Regions from separate parts of the Actinosynnema sp. CA-299493 genome, predicted to be linked through region 3. Evidence: riboswitches for the same ligand, from Rfam matches in the RefSeq annotation. Region 3 holds a riboswitch; each other region holds the start of a gene.

Region 1 (4,223 bases), 260 kb from region 3:
CGTCGTACCCGGTCACCTCGGCCAGCCACCGCTCCAGGTCACCGACGATCGTCAGCAGCCCCTCGGCGTCCGACGCGGGCGCGAACGGGTGCAGGTCGGCGAACTCCGGCCACGTGACCGGCTCCATCTCGGCCGTGGCGTTGAGCTTCATCGTGCACGAGCCCAGCGGGATCATGCTGCGGTCCAGCGCCACGTCCTTGTCCGACAGCGCGCGCAGGTAGCGCAGCAACGCGGTCTCGGAGCGGTGCGCGTGGAACACCGGGTGGGTCAGGTAGTCGCTGGTGCGGCGCAGGTCGGCGGGGATGCCGTCGGCGGTGTCGGCGTCCAGGCCGTCCACGTCGCCGACCGTCACGCCGAACGCCTGCCACACCGCGACCAGGTGCTCCCGCGTGGTGGTCTCGTCGCACGCGATGGACACCACGTCGTCGTCCACCTGCCATAGGTTCACGCCGAGGTCGCGCGCGGCGGAGACGACGGCGGCGGCACGGCCCTCCACCCGGGCGCGCACGGTGTCGAAGAACTCGCCGTGCACGACCTCGACGCCACCCTCCAGCAGACCGGCGGCCAGCACGGTCGCCATCCGGTGGGCCCGGGTCGCGATGGCCTTCAGCCCTTCCGGACCGTGGTACACCGCGTACATCGACGCGATCACCGCGAGCAGGACCTGCGCGGTGCAGATGTTGCTGGTCGCCTTCTCCCGGCGGATGTGCTGCTCGCGCGTCTGCAGCGCGAGGCGGTAGGCGAGCGAGCCGTCCGCGTCCACGGACACGCCGACGAGCCGTCCGGGCAGCTGCCGCTCCAAGCCCTGGCGCACGGCCATGTAGCCGGCGTGCGGCCCGCCGAACCCGACCGGCACGCCGAACCTCTGCGTGGTGCCGATGACGACGTCCGCGCCGATCTCGCCGGGGGGCCGCAGCAGCGTCAACGCCAGCAGGTCGGCGGCGACGACGGCCTGCGCGCCGGCCTTGTGGATCTCCTCGACGACCGTCGCGTGGTCGCGCACCACGCCGGACGCGCCGGGGTAGGACAGCAGCACGCCGAAGAAGTCGCCGCCGAGGCCGAGGCCCTCGATGCCCTGCGACAGGTCGGCGGTCACGATCTCGATGCCCAGCGGCTCGGCGCGCGTCTCGATGACGGCCAGCGTCTGCGGCAGCGTGTCGGCGTCCACCACGAACTTGGTCGACTTCGACCGTCCCGCGCGGCGGACCAGCGTCATCGCCTCGGCGGCGGCGGTGGACTCGTCCAGCATGGACGCGTTGGCCAGCGGCAGGCCGGTCAGGTCGGCGACCATCGTCTGGAAGTTCAGCAGGGCTTCGAGGCGGCCCTGGGAGATCTCCGGCTGGTACGGCGTGTACGCGGTGTACCAGGCGGGGCTCTCCAGCACGTTGCGGCGGATCACCGGCGGCGTGGTGGTGCCGTAGTAGCCGAGCCCGATCATCTGCGTCATCGGGCGGTTGCGCGCGGCGAGGGCGCGCAGTTCGGCCAGCGCCTCGGTCTCGGTGGCGGGCGCGGGCAGGTCCAGCACCAGGTCGCGCTCGCGGATCGACTCGGGGACGGCGTGCTGCGCCAGCTCCTCCAGCGAGCCGACGCCGATCACGTCGAGGATGCGGGCCAGCTCGGCGGGCCGCGGGCCCACGTGCCGGTCGGCGAACGGGGTGCCGTGCTCGAGTGCGGCGAGGGGGATGCGGTCCTGCGTCATCGGTGCTGGCCTCCAGGGCTCCGGGCAGACTTCTGCCGTTGCCCTCCCCCTCTGTCTTCTGCCCGGCGGCGGGCGCCTGAGAGCTTCACCCGGCTGTCGGGCTTGCACCGTCGGCGGGGTCGGTCGGTGGTGGCCGACCCGCTTTCCAGAGGCGTCTCACCCGCACGGTCCTTGCGCCTGAGAGGTTCCGGGGAGGATTTGCTCCTTCGGCGCCGAGACTGGCTCGGACTCTCCCGCACGGGATAAAGCGACTACGCGCGAAATCCTACCCGGCAGGTGGGTGAACGGTACCGCCGGCGCGACGTGGATCTCACCGCGTGGCACCGGTCGCCACCTGCCCGCCGGCGGGCTCCCGTCAGCCGATGGCCCTGGTCCGACGGCGGCGGGACAGCTCGTCGTTGGCGGGCTCCACGATCTCCGCGCCGTCCGCGCGCTCGGCGGGGAAGTCGTGGATCGTGCCGCTGATCTCGCGCATCGCGCCGGAGACCGCGATGCCGAACACCCCTTGGCCGCCTTGGAGCAGGTCGACCACCTCTTCCGGCGACGTGCACTCGTAGACGGTGGTGCCGTCGCTGAACAACGTGATCCGGGCCAGGTCCTGCACGCCGCGGCGACGCAGGTGGTCGACCGCGACCCGGATGTTCTGCAGCGAGACACCGGTGTCCAGCAGCCGCTTGACTACCTTGAGGACCAGGATGTCCTTGAACGAGTAGAGCCGTTGGCTGCCGGAGCCGTGGGCACTCCTTATGGTCGGGTTGACCAACCCCGTGCGCGCCCAGTAGTCCAGCTGGCGGTAGGTGATGCCCGCGATCTGGCACGCGGCGGGGCCGCGGTACCCGACCAGTTCGTCCGGCAGCGAGGAGTCCGGGAACAGCTCACCCTGTTCGCCGGATCCGGCCCGGATGGGCGCTTCCTCGACCACGCCTGCCTCCCCTCGGTCCGGTCACGACGACCGGCGACCAACGTGAAGCCGCCGCGGTGTCCGAATCACACCGTGGCAATTCACCTGAGTTCGACGGTAAGACCGCCCAGGTGGCAGGTCAACGCGACGCGCGGGACGTGTCTGACCTCGACGTGAGGTTGAGGTTGAGAGAGTCGGCAGTCGTAAGCCATTCGGGTGACGTTTAGTGATCGTTTAGCGGATCAACATTGACGTTGTGTAACCCAGGTGCGTGACGCCCAGAGGTGTCATGCGGCCTTCATCCACAACGCACCGCACACGCCTTCGGACCACCGTTCACGGCACGGGACCGACGCTCCGACCCTCCACCGACGTCGCCGAAACCGACCGGTTTTGTCAAGCACCCGACCCGCTTGTTCACAGCCCCGGCACTCGCACCGCCGAGGGAGCCACCCCACCCACCCAGTTGTCCACAGGCAGCGACCGCCGCCCGGAATTCGTCGGTGCCACGTGGCAGGGTCGAAAACAGGGATCCCCTGGGCGGGGACCTCTGCGAAAGCACGGGCAAGCGCGGACAAGCAGGGGCAAGCAGGGTTCAGCGGCGCGGGTAACGCGAGCCGACGGAACTGGCACGGTCCGGGGCACTGCATCCGCGAGCCCAGCCGGGTCAGCGAAACCAGGCGAGGTCCGCAAATCCGGCAGGCCGCGCGAGATCAGGCCGGGTCTCCGAATCCGGCGGGGGCCGGCGAGACCAGGCGGGGTCCGCGAGACCAGCGGGGCCAGCCAGACTCGGAGGGGTCCGCGAGTCCGGCGGATCGGCGAGACCCAGTGGGCCGGCGAGACCAGGCAAGGGCGGTGAGACAGGCAGAGGCCGGGATGCGGGCCAGGGCGGCGAGCCGTGGACCGGCGTGGGCAAGCAGGCAGAAGCCGGTGCAGGAGGCACACGCGGCGGTCAGGCGGCTACAGGCGAGGCGGACGAGACCGGCGGGGGTTGCGAGACCGACAGAGCGGCGTGACCAGCGTGGTGGGGCTCTAGCCGGTCAGGGCACGCGGGCGCGCGGCAGTTCGGTGATGTCGGCGCGTGGTGAAGCGCGCCGGAACCCGAACCGGACCGCGAGCTGCCGGCCGAGCTACGTGTCCGCGCCCCGGAAGTCCTCGGGCGACACGGAGTCGAGGAACTCGCGGAACTTCTCGACCTCGTCCTCCTGCTCGTCCGGGATGATGAGGCCGGCCTCCGCCAGCACCGACTCCTCCGCGTGGATCGGCACGCCGATCCTCAGCGCCAGCGCCACCGAGTCGCTCGGCCGCGCGGACACCCGGATGTCGCCGTCGAAGACCAGTTCCGCGAAGTACGTGCCTTCCTGCAAGTCCGTGATCCGCACCTGCTCCAGCTGCCGGCCGAGCGCTCCGATGACGTCCTTGAGCAGGTCGTGCGTCAACGGCCGGGCCGGACGCACACCTTGCTGCTCCAACGCGATCGCCGTGGCCTCGACCGATCCGATCCAGATCGGCAGGTACCGTTCGCCCTCGGTTTCGCGCAGCAGCAGGATCGGCTGGTTGGCGGGCAGTTCCACCCGCACGCCGACGACGCGCATTTCGCTCATCGGGTCTCGCCTCCCTCAG
Region 2 (4,223 bases), 720 kb from region 3:
GGCCCCGCTCGCGGCGACGGCGACGGCGGCCGTGCTGGGCACGGCGGTGCTCCAGCACGACCAGCCGGCGATCGGGCAGTTCATCGCGATCGGCCTCGGCCTGGTGGTGCTGGCGGCGGTGGAGCGCAGCACCCGGTTCACCACCATCACGGCGGGGTACCTGGTCGCGCTGTGCGTGTCCGCCGGCTTCACGCCGCTGGAAGGGGTCACGCCCGGCACGTGGTCGTCGGGCAGCGTGGTCGTGCTGCCCGGGTTGGTGCTCGTCGTCGGCGGCCTGGTGGGCTTGCGGCGTGGCTGAGCACCCGACCGCGTCGCTGGACGACGTGGTGCACCAGAGGCACCGGCTGGGCATCCTCACCGTGGCGGCGGAGGCGAAGCGGGTCGAGTTCGGCTACCTGCGGTCCACCCTGGAGCTGACCGCGGGCAACCTGTCGCGGCACATCGCGGTGCTGGAGCAGGCCGGGCTGGTCGCGGTGGAGAAGGGGTACGACGGCAAGCGGCCCCGGACGTGGGTCAGCGTGACGGCGGCGGGCGTGGCCGCGCTGGCGGCGGAGATGGCGGCCCTGCGTGCGCTCGTGGAGAGGCACGTAGCCTCGCGGGCATGAGCATCCACGACATCCCGCTGCGCACGCTGTCCGGTGAGCCGTCGAGCCTGGGCGCGGTGGCGGGCAAGGCGCTGCTGGTGGTGAACGTCGCCTCGAAGTGCGGGCTGACGCCCCAGTACCAGGGCTTGGAGCGGTTGCAGGAGCGGTACGCGGCCCAGGGGTTCTCCGTGGTCGGGTTCCCGTGCAACCAGTTCGCCGGGCAGGAGCCGGGCACGGCGGAGGAGATCGCCACCTTCTGCTCCACCACGTACGGCGTGACGTTCCCGCTGTTCGAGAAGGTCGAGGTGAACGGCCCGTCCCGGCACCCGCTGTACGCCGAGCTGACGGCGTTCGCGGACACCGACGGCGCGGCCGGCGACGTCCAGTGGAACTTCGAGAAGTTCCTCGTCGCCCCGTCCGGCGAGGTCGTGGCCAGGTTCCGCCCGCGCACCGAGCCTGAGGACGAGGCGGTCGTGAAGGCGATCGAGGCGGTCCTGCCGTAACCCGGCGGTGTGGGAGGCGACCGGTCGGCCGCCTCCCACGCACGGGTCAGCACTCGATGACGTTGACGGCCAGCCCGCCGCGAGCGGTCTCCTTGTATTTGCTCTTCATGTCCTTGCCCGTCTCACGCATGGTCTTGATGACCTTGTCCAACGACACGAAGTGCGAGCCGTCGCCGCGCAGCGCCATCCGCGCCGCCGTGATCGCCTTGATCGACGCCAGCGCGTTGCGCTCGATGCACGGGATCTGCACCAGTCCCCCGATCGGGTCGCACGTCAGCCCCAGGTTGTGCTCCATGGCGATCTCGGCCGCGTTCTCCACCTGCTCCGGCGTGCCGCCCATGACCTCGGCCAGCCCGCCCGCCGCCATCGAGCACGCCGAACCGACCTCGCCCTGGCACCCGACCTCGGCGCCGGAGATCGACGCGTTCTCCTTGAACAGCACGCCGACCGCCCCCGCCGTCAGCAGGAACCGCACCACGCCGTCGTCGGACGCGCCCGGCACGAAGCGGGTGTAATAGTGCAGCACCGCGGGCACGATGCCAGCCGCGCCGTTGGTCGGCGCGGTCACCACGCGACCGCCTGCGGCGTTCTCCTCGTTCACCGCCAGCGCGAACAGCGTCACCCAGTCCATCACCCGCAACGGGTCCGTGGCGTAGTGCTCGGCGGCCATCCGCTGCCGCATCTCGGCCGCGCGCCGCCGCACCTTCAAGCCACCGGGCAGCACACCGGTCCGAGTGCAGCCGCGCTCGACGCACTGCTGCATCACGTCCCAGATCCCCAGCAGCCCCGAGCGCACCGACTCCTCGCCACGCCACGACAGCTCGTTGGCCAGCATGACCTCGCTGATCGACAGCCCGGTCTCCCGGCACCGCGCCAGCAGCTCGTCACCCGTCCGGAACGGGTGCGCGACCGGCGTCTCGTCGGCCTTGATCCGGTCGGCGCCGGTGGCCGTGTCGTCCACCACGAACCCGCCGCCGACGGAGTAGTACACCGCCGAGTCGACCACGGCGTCACCCGAGTGGGCGGTGAAGCTCATGCCGTTGGGGTGCAGCGGCAACGACTTGCGCCGGTGCATCACCAGGTCGGTGTCCTCGGTGAACGCGATCTCCCGCGCGCCGGCCAGCCGCAGCCGTCCGGTGGCGCGGATCTCCGCCACCCGCCGCTCGGCCTCTTCAGGGTCGACCTCCTCCGGCCGGCAGCCCTCCAGTCCGAGCAGCACCGCCTTGGGGCTGCCGTGCCCGTGCCCGGTCGCGCCGAGCGAGCCGAACAGCTCCACGTGCACCCGGTCGACCGAGGCCGACGAGGGCCGCAGCCGGTCCGCGAACATCATCGCCGCGCGCATCGGGCCCACCGTGTGCGAGCTCGACGGTCCGATGCCCACGGAGAACAGGTCGAACACGCTGATCGCCATGACGTCAGTCCCCGGTCAGTTCCGCGTACTTCGCCGCGGTCAGCAGCCCGGACGCGTCGGTCACGGCCACCTTGAACAGCCAACCGGCGCCGTACGGGTCGTTGTTGATCAGCGACGGGTCGTTGACAGCGGTCGGGTTGACCTCCACCACCTCGCCGCTGACCGGCGCGTACAGGTCGCTGACCGACTTGGTCGACTCCAGCTCGCCGCACACCTCGCCGGACGTCACCACGGCGCCGACCTCGGGCAGCTCCACGAACACGATGTCACCCAGCGAGTCCGCCGCGTACGACGTGATGCCGACCGCCACCGGGTCCTGGGTACCCGGCGCCCAGTCCACCCACTCGTGCTCGGGCGTGTACAGCAGGTTGTCCGGAAAAGTCACGACAGCGCTCCCTCACGGCAAGGTCCACCCAGAGCCCCACTCTGTCCTTGGACCTGAGAGCTTCACCGGGTCGTCGCGACGGCTGACCGTCGATCCGTTCCGGCTTGCACCGTGGGTGCGCGCGGTTGGGCGCGCTTTCCAGAGTCGCCTCACCCGAGCGGTTCTCGCTGCCTGAGAGTGTGCGGGGTACTTGCTCCTTCGGCGCCCCGGCACGTTCACCGAGGTCTCTCCCGCGCGGGTTCCGGCGCTCCTGGCGCGCCGCGGCCGATGTTCAGTTGGTTGGCCCGCACGCTAGGTGCCGGGCCCGACGGGTGTCAACGCGCCACCGGACTTGTCCGGACCGCACAACCGCGCACCGGCCCGTTGGTGCTCGCGGCACGATGACACCGGGTACCCGTTACCGGACCTTTGGTGTAACAACGGCCGAAGGAGCCCACCGTGCGGATCGCCGTCCCCCGCGAGATCAAGAACCACGAGTACCGCGTCGCGCTGACCCCGGCGGGCGCGCACGAGCTGACCCAGCGCGGTCACGACGTGGTGGTCGAGACCGGCGCGGGCCTCGGTTCGGCCATCACCGACGAGGAGTACCTGGCCGCCGGCGCGAAGGTGCTGCCCGGCGCGGACGACGTGTGGGCCGAGGGCGACCTGGTGCTCAAGGTCAAGGAGCCGATCGCCGAGGAGTACCCGCGGCTGCGCAAGGGCCAGGTCCTGTTCACGTACCTGCACCTGGCCGCCGACCGGCCGCTGACGCGGGCGTTGCTGGACTCCGGCACCACCGCCGTCGCCTACGAGACCGTGCAGACCCCGAACGGCGCGCTGCCGCTGCTGGCGCCGATGTCGGAGGTGGCGGGCAGGCTCGCGCCGCAGGTGGGCGCGTACTCGCTGATGAAGCCGTCCGGCGGGCGCGGCGTGCTGCCCGGCGGCGTGCCCGGCGTGCACCCGGCGCGGGTGGTCGTGATCGGCGGCGGCGTGGCGGGCCTGAACGCGGCGGCGATCGCCGTGGGCATGGGCGCGGACGTGCAGGTCCTGGACACCAACGTGGACCGGCTGCGGCACATCGACGCCCTCTACCAGGGCCGCCTGCGCACCGTGACGTCCAACCGGTACGCCGTCGAGGAGGCCGTCCGCGAGGCCGATCTGGTCATCGGCGCGGTGCTGGTGCCCGGCGCGAAGGCGCCGAAGCTGGTCGGCAACGACCTGGTGGCCGGCATGAGGCCCGGCTCCGTCCTCGTGGACATCGCGATCGACCAGGGCGGCTGCTTCGCCGACTCGCGGCCGACCACGCACGACGACCCGACCTACCAGGTGCACGACACCGTCTTCTACTGCGTGGCGAACAT
Region 3 (4,223 bases):
GCCCACCTCGTGCAGCCGGTCCTCGGCCTGCTTGCCGTCCAGTTCGGACCCCACCAGGTCCACCAGCACGAGGTGCACGTCCGTGCCGCCGGTGAGCACCTTCACACCCGCCGCCGCCGCGTCGGGCTGGGACAGCCGCTCGGCGAGGATCTTCGCGCCCTCGACCGTGCGCCGCTGGCGGTCGGCGAACTCGGGCGACGCGGCGTGCTTGAACGCCACCGCCTTGCCCGCGATCACGTGCTCCAGCGGACCGCCCTGCTGACCCGGGAACACCGCCGAGTTGATCTTCTTCGCCAGGTCGGCCTCGTTGGTCAGGATCACGCCGCCGCGCGGGCCGCCGAGCGTCTTGTGCGTGGTCGTGGTCACGACGTGCGCGTGCGGCACGGGGCTCGGGTGCAGGCCCGCCGCCACCAGGCCGGCGAAGTGCGCCATGTCGACCATGAGGTACGCGCCCACCGCGTCGGCGATCCGGCGGAACTCGGCGAAGTCCAGCTGACGCGGGTACGCCGACCAGCCGGCCACGATCAGCTTCGGCTTGTGCTCGGTCGCCAGCCGCTCCACCTCGGCCATGTCGACCCGGCCGTCGGAGTCCGACACGTGGTAGGGCACCACGTTGTAGAGCTTGCCGGAGAAGTTGATCCGCATGCCGTGGGTGAGGTGGCCGCCGTGCGCGAGGTCGAGGCCCAGGATCGTGTCGCCCGGCTGGATCAGGGCGAACATCGCGCACGCGTTGGCCTGCGCGCCCGAGTGCGGCTGCACGTTCGCGAAACCGGCGCCGAACAGCGCCTTGACCCGCTCGATCGCCAGCCGCTCGATCACGTCGACGTTCTCGCAGCCGCCGTAGTAGCGCCGGCCGGGGTAGCCCTCGGCGTACTTGTTCGTCAGCACCGACCCCTGCGCCTGGAGCACCGACACCGGCGTGAAGTTCTCCGAGGCGATCATCTCCAGCGTGCTCTGCTGCCGGTGCAGCTCGGCGGCGACGGCGTCCGCGACCTCCGGGTCGAACTCCGCGAGGGAGGTGTTGAAGTGCTCGGACATGTGTGGGGTCTCCCTTACGAGGTGCGCTTGTAGAAGGGCAGTGCGACGACTTCGACCGGCTCGTGCCTGCCGCGGACGTCCACCGAGAGCCGCGTGCCCGGCTCGGTGTTGCCGACGGTGACGTACGCCATCGCCACCGAGTAGCCCAGGGTCGGCGACAACGCGCCGCTGGTCACCTCGCCGATCCGGGCGCCGGACGCGTCCAGCACCGGGTAACCGTGCCGCGGCGCGCGGCGCGAGTCGGTCTTCAGGCCGACCAGGACCTGGTCGGCGCCCTGCTCGGCGACGGCGGCCAGCGCGTCGCGGCCGACGAAGTCGCCCGGCTTGTCCAGCTTCACCACCCGGCCGAGGTTCGCCTGGAACGGCGTGCGGTCGCGGCCGAGCTCGTTGCCGTACAGCGGCATCCCGGCCTCCAGCCGCAGCGTGTCGCGGCAGCCGAGGCCGGCGGGCTTGAGGTCGTGCGGCGCGCCCGCCGCCAGCAGGGCCTGCCAGACGTGCGCGGCGTCGTCCGGCGCGACGAACAGCTCGAAGCCGTCCTCGCCGGTGTAGCCGGTGCGGGCCAGCAGCACGGGCCTGCCCGCGACCTCGGTCGGGTACGACGCGTAGTACTTCACCGCGGCCAGGTCGGTCGGCGTGAGGCCGGCGAGGATGGCGGTGGCCTTCGGGCCCTGCACGGCGAGCAGCGCGTAGTCGGTCGAGGCGTCGGTCACCGTCGCGTCGAAGCCCTTCGCCCGCTCGACCAGGGCCTCGTGCACGACGGCGGCGTTCGAGGCGTTGGCCACGACGAGGTACTCGGCGTCACCGGTGCGGTACACGATCAGGTCGTCGATCACACCGCCGTCGGCCTCGCAGATCATCGTGTACCGGGCGCGGCCGACGCCGATCGCGGACGCGTGGCCGACCAGGGCGTGGTCCAGCGCGGCGCCCGCCTCCGGGCCGGTGAGCAGGATCTCACCCATGTGGGTCAGGTCGAACAGGCCTGCCGACGTGCGCACCGCGTGGTGCTCGGCCAGCTCGCTGTCGTAGCGCAGCGGCATCCGCCAGCCCGCGAAGTCGGTGAACATGGCCCCCAACGCCTCGTGTTCGGCGTGCAGGGGCGTGCGGCGGCTTTCCATCAGGCGGGCCCTCCCTGGGTGCGGACATGCCGATGGGCCGACCGGTCGGGTCGACGGGCGGGCACGTCCGAGAGATTCACGAGCGAAAGGATGACACGGTCCACCGGAGACTCCTCGTCGAGTGAGCCTCCCCCTCTGCCATGAGCCTGAGAGCTTCGCCGCCGGGTGAGGACGGCTTGCACCGTGGGCGAGGCGCACCGGGTGCGCCTGCTTTCCAGAGTTGCCTTCGTCGCGCGGTACCTGTGCCTGAGAGATTCCGGGGAGGAGTTGCTCCTTCGGCGCCCCGCTCGGGGACTCTCCCGCGTGACATCGACGGCCGTGTTCAGTTGGTACCGCCAGACGCTAGGGGTGCCCGGCGGGCGGGGTCAAGCCCGGTCACAGGCTCTTCTCGGCCCGGACGCTCTCGACCACCCTGCGCTCGGCGTAGAACGACACGAACGGGATCGTGCCCGCGAGCAGCACCAGCACCGTGCCCTTGATCGACCAGCGGGACTTGAGCGCGAGGTCGACGGTGAGCACCAGGTACACCGCGTAGAGGAAGCCGTGGATGGGGCCGATGACCTGCACCATGCCCGCGTTGCCGCCCGCGTACTTGGCGATCATGCCGACCACGAGCAGCAGCAGGCCGACACCGACCACGTAAGCCATGAACCGGAACCTGGTCAACGCGCCGCTCATCGCCCTACCTTCGCTCACCGCTGGTCCCGCGCGTTGAGCTCGGCGAGCATGCGGTTGTAGGCCGCGAGCTCGTCGTCCTCGTCATCCCGCACGGGCGCTCTGACGGGCTCAACGGTAACGACCGGCCGAGACGGCGCGGCCACCGGCTCCGGCGCGGCCTCGTCGGCGGCGTCCGTCGTCCCGGCGGCGGCCTCGGCCTCGCGCCGGGCGTCCAGCCTGCGGATGCGCCACACCATGAACGCGGGGAAGAGGCCGAACAGCGGCCACTGGAACACGTAACCCAGGTTCTGGAACGTGCCGCCGGCCTGGGAGAACCGGTCCCACTGCCAGTAGGCCAGGCCGCAGCACACGACCAGCGACGCCAGGCAGACGGCCGCGATGGCCAGGCGCTGAGGGGTGATGAGGCCTCGCACGCCTCAAGAGTACTTCGTGCCTCGCACGGGGCTGGGGCTCCCCGCACGGGAGCCCGCACCCTCCAAGGTAAGGGCTCCTCGACCTCAGGAGCCCGCCCCGACTCGTCGGACCTAGGCCACGCCGTCCCGGCGTTGCCTCTGCAACCTGGCCACGCACCAGGCCGCCGCACTACCCCGACGCAGGTGCTGGAGCACCGTCATCGGGCCGAGGCGACGACCGAGGTCGGCGGGCGAGAGCCCGGCCGCCCGGTAGTCGAGAGCGCGCTGGTCCAACGGGCTGATGCCCGCGTCCCACCACTGCTCCGCCTCGGACAGGTCGCCCACCAGCTGCCAGTAGCTGGCGGCGGCGGCGAGCAGGGGCTCGGGCACCTCGGGCGCCCGCTTCCGCATCGCCGCCACGTACGCCGGATCCGCGGACTCGACCTTCACCAGGCCGCGGGGACCGCCATTCGCCCGCTGCACCGGGATCCCCGGCACGGACGGCGGCGCTTCCGCGAGCCACGCGTCCTTGATCCGGTTCACCTCCTGCAGGTCGGCGTCGTCCGAGCGCTCAGCCGCCCACTGCCGCAACAGCTCGTCGACTCCGGAGTCCTCGACCATTCTGCCTCCTCATCGGTCGAAGATCAGCCAATGCGACGCACCGTATTAGCGGGTACCGACAACCGCTAGACCCTGGTTTGTCAAAAACCCTGTTACCAGGGCGTTATAGCCCTCATTCCACCCGTACGGTGCAACGTTGGAGGTGCGATGTCACTGACCGTGACCGCATTGAGCGGAGTTCGAAAGGCCGCCGAGCGACCCCTAGGCGAAGAGGCTGCGAACGAAGGTGATGATCGACTCGGCGCCGGACTGGAGCCACCCGACCGCGGTCCGCACCGCTTCGGCGGACTCGTTCGGCTGGGTGATCAGGAGGAACAGCACCAGCGCGACCGCCGCCAGCGTCACCACCTTCTTGACGTTCACTGATCGGTCTCCGTCC

Evidence for each region. A riboswitch is a leader RNA that binds a small molecule or an ion and turns the genes downstream of it on or off. The one in region 3 is predicted to bind glycine.
Region 1: linked by a shared signal. The riboswitch ahead of gcvP (aminomethyl-transferring glycine dehydrogenase) and the one ahead of gcvT (glycine cleavage system aminomethyltransferase GcvT) in region 3 are both predicted to bind glycine.
Region 2: linked by a shared signal. The riboswitch ahead of gcvH (glycine cleavage system protein GcvH) and the one ahead of gcvT (glycine cleavage system aminomethyltransferase GcvT) in region 3 are both predicted to bind glycine.

What each region holds. Positions count from the first base shown of each region.
Region 1 is NZ_CP191993.1:7,408,209-7,412,431, forward strand. It holds gene gcvP (aminomethyl-transferring glycine dehydrogenase) at 1-1,699, opposite strand, end outside; glycine riboswitch at 1,855-1,945, opposite strand; gene ACQPYE_RS31175 (MerR family transcriptional regulator) at 2,055-2,621, opposite strand; gene ACQPYE_RS31180 (bifunctional nuclease family protein) at 3,731-4,204, opposite strand.
Region 2 is NZ_CP191993.1:8,384,301-8,388,523, forward strand. It holds gene ACQPYE_RS35860 (hypothetical protein) at 1-298, shown strand, start outside; gene ACQPYE_RS35865 (transcriptional regulator) at 291-605, shown strand; gene ACQPYE_RS35870 (glutathione peroxidase) at 602-1,087, shown strand; gene ACQPYE_RS35875 (L-serine ammonia-lyase) at 1,134-2,498, opposite strand; gene gcvH (glycine cleavage system protein GcvH) at 2,503-2,883, opposite strand; glycine riboswitch at 3,032-3,126, opposite strand; gene ald (alanine dehydrogenase) at 3,322-4,223, shown strand, end outside.
Region 3 is NZ_CP191993.1:7,663,648-7,667,870, forward strand. It holds gene glyA (serine hydroxymethyltransferase) at 1-1,038, opposite strand, end outside; gene gcvT (glycine cleavage system aminomethyltransferase GcvT) at 1,053-2,153, opposite strand; glycine riboswitch at 2,282-2,376, opposite strand; glycine riboswitch at 2,378-2,465, opposite strand; gene ACQPYE_RS32395 (DUF3817 domain-containing protein) at 2,529-2,831, opposite strand; gene ACQPYE_RS32400 (hypothetical protein) at 2,846-3,244, opposite strand; gene ACQPYE_RS32405 (helix-turn-helix transcriptional regulator) at 3,356-3,844, opposite strand; gene ACQPYE_RS32410 (hypothetical protein) at 4,046-4,207, opposite strand.